2 regions of the Streptomyces sp. NPDC029836 genome follow, and region 1 is predicted to be linked to the other one. Evidence: riboswitches for the same ligand, from Rfam matches in the RefSeq annotation. Region 1 holds a riboswitch; the other holds the start of a gene.
The links. Region 1 has a riboswitch for cobalamin ahead of ACZ4XJ_RS20070 (energy-coupling factor ABC transporter permease). Riboswitches for the same ligand answer to the same signal wherever they lie in the genome.
Positions count from the first base shown of each region.

Region 2: it holds a riboswitch for cobalamin, as region 1 does, so the genes downstream of both, ACZ4XJ_RS18255 (ribonucleoside-diphosphate reductase subunit alpha) here and ACZ4XJ_RS20070 (energy-coupling factor ABC transporter permease) in region 1, are expected to answer to the same signal.

Region 1 is NZ_JBVHZI010000006.1:299,803-305,138, reverse strand. It holds gene ACZ4XJ_RS20090 (PadR family transcriptional regulator) at 1-98, opposite strand, end outside; gene ACZ4XJ_RS20085 (energy-coupling factor ABC transporter ATP-binding protein) at 128-955, opposite strand; gene cbiQ (cobalt ECF transporter T component CbiQ) at 946-1,695, opposite strand; gene ACZ4XJ_RS20075 (energy-coupling factor ABC transporter substrate-binding protein) at 1,700-2,086, opposite strand; gene ACZ4XJ_RS20070 (energy-coupling factor ABC transporter permease) at 2,083-2,781, opposite strand; cobalamin riboswitch at 2,811-3,006, opposite strand; gene ACZ4XJ_RS20065 (AMIN-like domain-containing (lipo)protein) at 3,183-3,710, opposite strand; gene ACZ4XJ_RS20060 (SsgA family sporulation/cell division regulator) at 3,854-4,267, opposite strand; gene ACZ4XJ_RS20055 (L-serine ammonia-lyase) at 4,791-5,336, opposite strand, start outside.
Region 2 is NZ_JBVHZI010000005.1:383,434-388,769, reverse strand. It holds gene ACZ4XJ_RS18270 (carbon starvation CstA family protein) at 1-1,415, shown strand, start outside; gene ACZ4XJ_RS18265 (YbdD/YjiX family protein) at 1,430-1,627, shown strand; gene ACZ4XJ_RS18260 (GNAT family N-acetyltransferase) at 1,719-2,231, shown strand; cobalamin riboswitch at 2,283-2,406, shown strand; gene ACZ4XJ_RS18255 (ribonucleoside-diphosphate reductase subunit alpha) at 2,570-4,975, shown strand; gene ACZ4XJ_RS18250 (ribonucleotide-diphosphate reductase subunit beta) at 4,972-5,336, shown strand, end outside.

The DNA of each region.
Region 1 (5,336 bases):
CAGAAGTACCCGATCGACCGGTCGAACCGCCGGGTCAGCTCCAGCCCCGACGAGGGCCTTTCGAGCAGGGCGGTGAGGATGGCGTGCGGGAGCGACATGCCGCCATCCTAGGGAGGCCCGGCGCGGCTCAGCGCCAGGCGGCCAGGGCCTCGGGGACGCGCGGGCCCGGGGAGTCCTCGTCCAGCAGGCCCCGGGAGCGCAGGAAGGCCGTCACGGCCGGCGACCAGGCCTGGCGCAGGCCCGCCGAGGCCAGCAGCTCCGGGTCCGACAGCAGGGCCGTCGCCGGCCCGGTGCGGATGCCCGCCGGGGTCAGGACGGCCGCGTCGTCGGCCCAACGGACCGCGAGGTCCACGTCGTGGGTGGCCATCACCACCGTCGTGCCCGCCCGCCGCAGCCCCGCCAGGACGTCCAGCAGCCGTTCCTGGCCGTCCGGGTCCAGGCCGGCCGTCGGCTCGTCCAGGATCAGCACGCGCGGCGCCATCGCGACCGCGCCCGCGATGGCCGCGCGCTTGCGCTGCCCGTACGAGAGCAGGTGCGTGGGACGGTCCCGCAGCGCGGTGATGTCCAGGGCGGCCAGCGCCGAGTCGACCCGCTCGCGGACCTCCGGGGCGGCCAGCCCCAGGTTCATCGGACCGAAGGACACGTCCTGTTCGACGGAGGCCGCGAACAACTGGTCGTCCGGGTCCTGGACCACCAACTGCACCGACGTCCGCAGCCGGGTCAGACCGGTCCGGTCGTAAGCCACCACCGCCCCGTCCAGCCGCAGTTCGCCCGAGCCGGGCCGCAGGCCGCCGCTGAGCAGCCGCATCAGCGTGGTCTTGCCGCTGCCGTTGCGGCCCAGCAGGACCAGCGCACGGCCCGGCGCGATGGCGAAGTCCACGCCGGCGAGGACGGCGGGACCGTCCTCGTAGGCGTAGCCCGCGCCGACCAGCTCCACCAACGGGGTCACGGACACAGCTCCTTCAGTACGAGGGTCAGGCCGACCAGGGAGGCCGGCAGGGCGGCGGACGCCGCCAGGAACCGCCGGGACAGGGTCGCCTCGGGGACGAGCACCCGCAGCGCGCCGTCGTAGCCGCGCCCGGCCAGCCCCTCCTGGAGCCGGCCGGCGCGGTCGAAGGCCCGTACGAACGAGGTCGCCGCGAGCGCGGCCAGCGAACGCCACACCGCGGCCCGGTTCGTGTGCCCGAGGCGGGCCGCCTGGGCCCGGCGGACCTGGGCCATGGAGTCGAGCAGCAGGAACCCGATCCGGTACATGACCAGGGCCACGTCCACGACCGGGGCCGGCACCCCGGCGCGCACCAGCCGGGGCAGCACGTCGGAGACCGGGGTGGTGAAGGCGAACAGCAGCACCCCGAGCGAGGCCGCCGAGGTGCGCAGGAGCAGCTCGGCGGCGTGCCGGGGCCCGTCGGGGGCGAGCGAGACGAATCCCGACGGGCCGCCCAGGGACACCAGCAGCGGCAGCGCGCCCGTGCAGCAGAAGCCGAGCGGGACCCGGAAGGCCCGCCACAGCTGTCGGCCGGCCACCCCGGCGGGGCCGAGCAGCACCGCCAGGGTCGCCGCGGCGACCAGCGGCCCGCCGGGCCAGGGCGGCAGGCACACGGCGGTGACCGTCAGCCCCAGCCCCAGCAGGGCCTTCTCCAGGGGATGGCGGCGGCGCCAGCGACTGCCGTGCGCCGCCACGTCGATCGGCAGCACCGCGCTAGCGCTCCGCGCCGGCCGCGCCGGCCGTACCCGGGTCGGCGCCGGTCCCGGCGCCCGTCCCGCTCCCGCCGTCCGCCCCGGCCGCGAGCGCCGCGCCCTGGCGGCGCCCCTTGCGCACGCCGAAGTAGTACGCGAGCACGCCCGCGCCCAGCGCCGCCTGGAGGGCGAACAGGGCCGACTCGATCTCGCCCGAGGGGGGTTCGTACAGGGGGGAGAACCAGGGTTCGTAGTCCGGCTTCAGCTCGGTGATGGCCGCCTCCGCCTGCGCGTCGGCGCCGGCGAACGGCTCCTCCTTGCCGTCCCCGAGTCCCAGCGCGAGCGGGAGCACGGCCAGCGCCGCCACCAGGAGCAGCAGCAGGGTGTTGATCTTCGCGTTCCTGGTCATCGGGCCGCCGCCTCCTGCTTCGTCGTGGTACCGGTCAGCCGGGCGACGCCCAGGCGCACCAGGTCGGACCTGCTCGACTGCATCAGCAACCGCACCACGAGCACCGTCAGCAGCCCCTCGCTGATCGCGAGCGGGATCTGGGTGAGGGCGAAGATGCCCGCGAACTTCTCCAGCGCCCCGACGAACCCGCTGGCCGGGTCCGGGAACGCCATGGCCAGCTGGACGGAGGTCACGCAGTAGGTGACGAGGTCGGCGAAGAAGGCGCCGAAGAAGACGGTCACCATCAGCGGCACGTCGAACTTCTTCAGCAGCCGGTAGACCCCGTAGCCCGCCCAGGGGCCGGCGATGGCCATCGAGAAGACGTTGGCGCCGAGCGTGGTGAGCCCGCCGTGCGCCAGCAACAGGGCCTGGAACAGCAAGGTGATCGTGCCGAGGACCGCCATGATCGGTGGCCGGAACAGGATGGCTCCCAGTCCGGTGCCGGTGGGGTGCGAGCAACTCCCCGTCACCGAAGGGATCTTCAGGGCGGAAAGGACGAAGGTGAATGCTCCGGACGCCCCGAGCAACAGGGTGCTCTCGGGATTGGCCTTCACCTCGCGGGTGAGGGCGCGGACGCCGTGGACGACGAAGGGAGCGGATGCGGCGCCCCAGGCGACCGCGTGCAAAGGGGGCAGGAACCCCTCGGCTATATGCATGAGTAGAGAGACCTCTCCAGCACCTCGTGGATGGACGACGCGCCTCGGCCGGTCTCCTGGCTCACGGGTACTGATGCCCTGACTCCGCCTTCCCGGGGCCGTGCGGTCTCCCGCGCGGAACCCAGTGGCTTCCCGCAGGAATGGAGCCGGACTTCCCGATCACAGTGGCGAGGGCCGCACCGGTTTTCCACCGGTTTCCCGAACACCAAGGCCCGCTGACAGTAGTCGGCCGCGCGGACCGGTAACAACCCGGCCCCGCCGGCGGGGGTGACCCGGGCGGGTGCGGCCCGATGGCGGCCGGGGCGGGGGCGTCCTACCCGGCCGGCCTCGACCCGTGACGGCGAAGGGGGCCCGGGGTGTGCGACACCCCGGGCCCCCGACCGCGCGTCGGACCCGTCAGGTCAGCACGTGTTGGGGTGCGAGACGTCCACCACGACCCGTTCCGGGTTGTGCAGGACGGTGACGCCGTAGGTCGGCTTGGTGTCGAAGGCGGCGCCGAAGGTCACGTACCCCTCGTAGTCGCCCGTCATGGCGAGACCCTTGAGCTTGGACAGGTAGATCTTCTGGAGCCGGGGGCCCTGGTACACGTTCTGGCCCGCGTCGTCGTGCCCCGCGGCCGGGTTCAGGCGGATCTCCAGGAAGTACTTCCCGGCCAGCGGCACGGGCTTGCCCGAGCCGTCGTAGACCAGCTTGGGAACGGGGCTGACGTTGACCGTCGGGACGTAGCCCTGGAGGTCGATCACGATCCGGTCGAAGGTGCAGTGCCCGCCCCAGCGGGCGTTCACGACGAGCGGAGTCTGGGTGTTGGTGGTGGAAGCGGCGGCGGAGGCGGCGGTGGCCGGACCGGCGAGCGCGAGTCCGGCGGTGAGCAGCGCGCCCGTGGCCAGGGCCGCGATCCGCCGACGACGAGGACGAAGCAGGTGACGCATGACGTTCCCCCGATTCTTCAGAGACGGGGACAGGGTTGTCATCGGGTAGGACACCCGAGGGGCGCCCACGGTTGCACGCCGGCGCCGCCCCGTTTCCGCCCGCTGCGGAGGCCCGCGGCCGGCGCGGCGCGCCCGGCGGCCGGTCAGTGCGCCAGCAGGGCGCTCACCTCGGCGTCGAGGTCGTAGTGGCGGCGCTCCTGCCCGCGCGGGACCAGGGCGGTCATCCGGCGGCACAGCTCGCGGACGTCCTTGGCGCGGGCGGAGACCACGCAGTTCTGCAGGCCGTTGCTGAAGGCGAGGAGGACCCGCGGCTCCGAACCCTGTCGGCGGGGCCACACCTGTATGTCCCCCTCGCCCGTCGCGGTGGCCTCCCCGTCGAGCAACAGCTCCCGGGAGAACACCCAGCGCGCCAGGTGGACCCCCGCGCCGCGGAAGTCCACGGCCAGCTCGTACGGCCGGTCCGTGCGGTAGACGAAGACCCCCTGCAGGGGGACGGACGCGGGCGCCGCCTCCAGTCGGAGCGGCAGGACGCGGTGCTCGGTGACGGAGGTGTGCAACGGATGAGCCTTCCTCTCGAACGGGGTCTTCCGGGGCCCTTCCGGCACGCCGGCCGACCCCCTCGGCCCGGCCGGGCGCCGAAGGTCCCGAGCCGGACGGGCCCCTGGACCCGTCTTCGCCGCCCGCGGGCAGCCGCATGCCGACCAGGGCGGACGCCCCGGCGCCGAGCGCGCCGACCAGCAGCAGGGCCGCGTCCGGGTTGACGTACGGGGGCTCGCGGCGGTGACCGGTCCGACCAGCCCGACCGTGGTCGGGGCGGTCGGTTCGTGCCCATCGAATGACCGCGAGGCATGCGGGCTTGGAGCCCAGTGCGATGTTTCCACGCTTCCCCCCTCGCCGGTACGCGAGATCGTAGCCGCCCCCTGCGACGCCCCTGCCCCGCCCCTGGTTCCGTACGCGGAAGAGCCCGCCCTCCGGCGGGGAGGGCGGGCTCTCGGGGCGCGGCGGCGGGCGGCGCGGTCGCCGGGCGGTGGTTCCGCCCGTCACCATCGCCGCCGGCCGGTCAGGTCCGGTCGGCGCCGGTCAGCACTCGATGACGTTGACCGCGAGGCCGCCGCGGGCGGTTTCCTTGTACTTGACCTTCATGTCCGCGCCGGTCTCCTTCATGGTCTTGATGACCTTGTCGAGGGAGACCTTGTGGCTGCCGTCGCCGCGCATGGCCATCTTCGCGGCGGTGACGGCCTTCACGGCCGCCATGCCGTTGCGCTCGATGCAGGGGATCTGGACCAGGCCGCCGACCGGGTCGCAGGTCAGCCCCAGGTTGTGCTCCATGCCGATCTCGGCGGCGTTCTCCACCTGCTCCGGGGTGCCGCCCAGGACCTCGGCGAGGGCGCCGGCCGCCATCGAGCAGGCCGAGCCGACCTCGCCCTGGCAGCCGACCTCGGCGCCGGAGATCGAGGCGTTCTCCTTGAACAGCATGCCGATCGCGCCCGCCGCGAGGAGGAAGCGGACCACGCCGTCCTCGTCCGCGCCCGGCACGAAGTTCATGTAGTAGTGCAGGACCGCGGGCAGCACCCCGGCCGCGCCGTTGGTCGGGGCGGTCACCACGCGCCCGCCCGCCGCGTTCTC
Region 2 (5,336 bases), on a different contig from region 1:
TCACCCTGGAGAAGGAGACGCTGGTCGTCTGGATGATCGCCTACGGCTTCGTCGCCTCGGTGCTGCCGGTGTGGTTGCTGCTCGCGCCCCGCGACTACCTGTCCACCTTCATGAAGGTCGGCACGATCGCGCTCATGGCGCTGGGCGTGGTCATCGCGATGCCGACGCTGCAGATGCCCTCGGTCACCGACTTCGCGGCACGGGGTGACGGACCGGTGTTCGCCGGCTCGATGTTCCCCTTCGTCTTCATCACCATCGCGTGCGGGGCCCTGTCCGGCTTCCACTCCCTGGTCGCCTCCGGCACCACCCCGAAGATGATCCAGAAGGAGACCCAGGTCCGGGTCATCGGCTACGGCGCCATGCTCACAGAGTCGTTCGTCGCCATCATGGCCGTCATCGCCGCCTGCATCATCGAGCCCGGCCTCTTCTTCGCCGTGAACTCGCCCCCCGGCGTCATCGGCACCACGGTCGAGACCGCCTCCGCGGCCGTCTCCAACTTCGGCTTCGCCATCAGCCCGGACGCCCTCGCGCAGGCCGCGAAGGACGTGGAGGAGAGCAGCCTGCTCTCCCGTACGGGTGGCGCGCCGACCTTCGCACTCGGAATGTCGGAGATCTTCTCGGCCGTCATAGGCGGCGCCGGCATGAAGGCGTTCTGGTACCACTTCGCCATCATGTTCGAGGCCCTGTTCATCCTGACCACGGTCGACGCGGGCACCCGCGTGGGCCGGTTCATGCTCCAGGACACCCTCGGCAACGTGAACAAGTCCTTCAAGGACGTCAGCTGGAAGCCGGGCGTGTGGCTCGCGAGCGCCGTCGTCGTCGGCGGCTGGGGCTACTTCCTGTGGGTCGGCGTCAAGGACCCGCTGGGCGGCATCAACCAGCTGTTCCCGCTGTTCGGCATCGCGAACCAGCTGCTCGCGGCGGTCGCGCTGGCCGTCTGCACGACCCTGCTGGTGAAGTCCGGGCGACTGAAGTGGGCCTGGGTCACCGGGGTCCCGCTGGCGTGGGACGTGGCCGTCACCCTCACCGCCAGCTACCAGAAGATCTTCTCCGAGGACGTCAAGGTCGGCTTCTTCGCCCAGCGCGACAAGTACCAGACGGGCATCGACGCCGACAAGGTGCTGCCGCCCGCCAAGACCATGGACGAGATGCACACCGTGGTCACCAACGCCACGGTCGACGGCGTCCTGTCGGTGCTGTTCGCGGTCCTCATCATCATCGTGCTGGTGGACGCGGGCCGGACCTGCTTCAGGGCGATCGCCCACCCCGAGTCGGTCCGCCTCTCCGAGGTCCCGTGGTCCGAGTCGAAGATCGTCGCCCCGGCCGGGCTCATCGCCACGGCCGAGGAGAAGGCCGAACTGGCGGCGGCCGGCCTCGACAGCGGCGGCGGCAAGGTCAAGGAGCCCGTCGCGTGAACACCGCGCGCGCGGTGGGCGGACTGCGGGAGGCGCTGGCGAAGGCCCGGTACTACGTACGGGAGTTCTCCGGCGAGGCGGCGTACGACCGCTACGTCGCCCACGCCCGGGCCCACGACCCGCAGGCCGGGGTCATGACCCGCCGCGCCTTCGAACGGGCCCGCACCGACGCCCGCGAGGCGGACCCCCGCGAGGGCTTCCGCTGCTGCTGAGCACCCCTGGGAAGGGCCCCGCCACCCCCGGCGGGGCCCTTCCGCGTGAGCGGGTCGCCCGGGCCCCGCGTCCGTCCCGCACACTCGACGCATGGACATGACGATCAGGGCGGCGCTCCCCGCCGAGTACGAAGAGTTGGGCGACATCACCGCGCTGGCCTACCTCGGGGACGGTCTGCTCGACGGCAACCCCGACGGCTCCTACGAGCGCGCGCTGCGCGACGTCGCCGGCCGCGCCGGGGAGGGCGAGGTGCTCGTCGCCGTGCTCGACGGGCGCCTGCTGGGCGGTGTGACGTTCGCCCCGCCGGGCAGCCCGCTCGCCGACATAGCCGGCCCCGGCGAGGCCGAGTTCCGGATGCTCGCGGTGGCCGCCGCCGGCCGGGGCAAGGGCGCCGGCGAGGCCCTCGTACGGGCCTGCGCCGAGCGGGCCAGGTCCCTTCCCGGAGTGACCCGGCTGGTGCTGTCCACCCAGCCGCAGATGCCGGCCGCGCACCGGCTGTACGGCCGGCTGGGCTTCGTCCGCACCCCCACCCGGGACTGGTCCCCGATGCCCACGGTGCCGCTGATCACCTACGCCCTGGAGCTGTACGCACCCGAGCAGTAGCCACCCCGACACAACATGTGGGGGCTACCGCAACGGGCCGCCCCCACATGTATGCTCATGCCTGCTGTCGCCGCAGGGGAATCCGGTGCGAATCCGGAACTGTCCCGCAACGGTATGAAGTGCACCCATTGGTGCGTCCGCAAGTCCGAGGACCTGCCGACAGCGCGCCCGGCTCGACCGAACCGGGTGCCGACACGTCCGGGCCTCGCGGTTGGGCCGGTGGACGCCACGCGGTGCACGTACCGCCTGCCCTGTCCGGGCCGGTGCGTGGCCTTCCCGCGTGCGCCCGCTCTCCCCGCCCCGTCGAAGACCGGGCCGAGTGAGGGAGAGCTCCCCCCGTGACCATCGCGCCCGCCGCACCGCGCGCCGAGTCCGCCCAGTCCGCCAACGAGGCCGCGCTCGCGCCCGAGGGCCCGGGGACCGCACTGCTGCGCACCCTCACCGAACTCACCGCCGACCTGCCCGACACGGACCCCGGCCGGGTCGCCGCCGCCGCCCTGCGCGGCCGCAGCTCCGTCGCCGACGAGGCCGAACTGCGCGGGCTGGCCACCGAGGCCGCGGCCGGTCTGATCTCCGAGGACCCGGCGTACTCCCGCCTCGCCGCCCGGCTGTTGACCCTCGCCGTCGCCGACGAGGCCGCGGGCCAGGGCTCCTCCTCGTTCGCCGGGTCCGTCGCCGTCGGCCACCGCGAGGGCCTGATCGCCGACCGCACGGCCGCGTTCGTCGCGGCCCACGCCGCCCGGCTGAACTCGCTGGTCGAGCACGCCCTCGCCGAGGGCGCCGACGACCGCTTCGGCTTCTTCGGCCTGCGCACCCTGCACAGCCGCTACCTGCTGCGCCACCCGATCACCCGCCAGGTCATCGAGACCCCGCAGTACTTCATGCTGCGCGTCGCCTGCGGTCTCGCCGCGGACGACAGCGTCCAGGCCGTCGAGGAAGTGGCCTCGCTCTACCGGCTGATGAGCCGCCTCGACTACCTGCCGTCCTCCCCCACGCTCTTCAACTCCGGCACCCGGCACCCGCAGATGTCCTCCTGCTACCTGCTGGACTCCCCGCTGGACGAGCTGGACTCGATCTACGACCGCTACCACCAGGTCGCCCGCCTGTCCAAGCACGCCGGCGGCATCGGCCTGTCGTACTCCCGCATCCGCGCCCGCGGTTCCCTGATCCGCGGCACCAACGGCCACTCCAACGGCATCGTCCCGTTCCTGAAGACCCTCGACGCCTCCGTCGCCGCGGTGAACCAGGGCGGCCGGCGCAAGGGCGCCGCCGCCGTCTACCTGGAGACCTGGCACGCGGACATCGAGGAGTTCCTGGAGCTGCGCGACAACACCGGTGAGGACCAGCGCCGCACGCACAACCTGAACCTCGCGCACTGGGTGCCGGACGAGTTCATGCGCCGGGTGAACTCCGACGGCCAGTGGTCGCTGTTCTCCCCCGCCGACGTCCCCGAACTCGTGGACCTGTGGGGCGACGCCTTCGACGCCGCCTACCGCAAGGCCGAGGCGGACGGCCTGGCCCGCAAGACCATGCCCGCCCGCGACCTGTACGGCCGGATGATGCGCACCCTCGCGCAGACCGGCCAGGGCTGGATGACCTTCAAGGACGCCTCCAACCGCACGGCGAACCAGACCGCCGAGCCGGGCTCGGTCGTCCACTCCTCGAACCTGTGCACCGAGATCATCGAGGTCACCGACGACGGCGAGACGGCCGTCTGCAACCTCGGCTCGATCAACATGGGCGCCTTCGTCGTGCGGGGGGCCGACGGCGGGGAGATCGACTGGGAGCGCCTGGACGAGACCGTCCGCACGGCCGTGACCTTCCTCGACCGCGTGGTGGACATCAACTTCTACCCGACCGAGCAGGCCGGGCGCTCCAACGCCCGCTGGCGTCCGGTGGGTCTGGGCGCGATGGGCCTCCAGGACGTCTTCTTTCAGCTGAAGCTGCCCTTCGACTCCCCCGAGGCGAAGGCGCTGTCCACGAAGCTCTCCGAGCGCATCATGCTCGCCGCGTACGAGGCCTCCTGCGACCTCGCCGAGCGCAGCGGCCCGCTCCCGGCCTGGGAGAAGACCCGTACCGCCCGCGGTGTCCTGCACCCGGACCACTACGACGTCGAGCTGAACTGGCCCGAGCGCTGGGACGCCCTGCGCGCCCGCGTCGCGAAGACCGGCATGCGCAACTCGCTGCTCCTGGCCATCGCGCCCACGGCGACGATCGCCTCGATCGCGGGCGTGTACGAATGCATCGAGCCGCAGGTCTCCAACCTTTTCAAGCGCGAGACCCTCAGCGGTGAGTTCCTCCAGGTCAACGCGTACCTGGTGAGCGAGCTGAAGCGGCTCGGCGTGTGGGACGCGCAGACCCGCGAGGCGCTGCGCGAGTCCAGCGGCTCCGTGCAGGGCTTCGGCTGGATCCCGGCCGAGGTGCGCGAGCTGTACCGGACCGCGTGGGAGATCCCGCAGCGCGGGCTGATCGACATGGCGGCCGCCCGTACGCCGTTCCTCGACCAGTCCCAGTCGCTGAACCTGTTCCTGGAGACGCCGACCATCGGCAAGCTCAGCTCGATGTACTCGTACGCCTGGAAGCAGGGCCTGAAGACCACGTACTACCTGCGCTCGCGCCCGGCAACGAAGATCGCCCGCGCCGCGCAGGCCGCCGCCCCCGCGGCGCTCCCGCAGGCCGTGACCGACGCGGAGGCGCTGGCCTGCTCCCTTGAGAACCCCGAATCGTGCGAGGCCTGCCAGTGAGCACCACCGACAAGAAGAAGAACCTGCTGGACCCGGGCTTCGAGCTGACGCTCCGCCCGATGCGCTACCCGGACTTCTACGAGCGCTACCGGGACGCGATCAAGAACACCTGGACCGTCGAGGAGGTCGACCTCCACTCGGACGTCGCGGACCTCGCGAAGCTGACGCCCGGTGAGCAGCACATGATCGGCCGGCTGGTCGCGTTCTTCGCGACGGGCGACTCGATCGTCTCGAACAACCTCGTGCTGACGCTGTACAAGCACATCAACTCCCCGGAGGCGCGGCTGTACCTGTCGCGCCAGCTGTTCGAGGAGGCCGTGCACGTCCAGTTCTACCTGACGCTGCTCGACACCTACCTGCC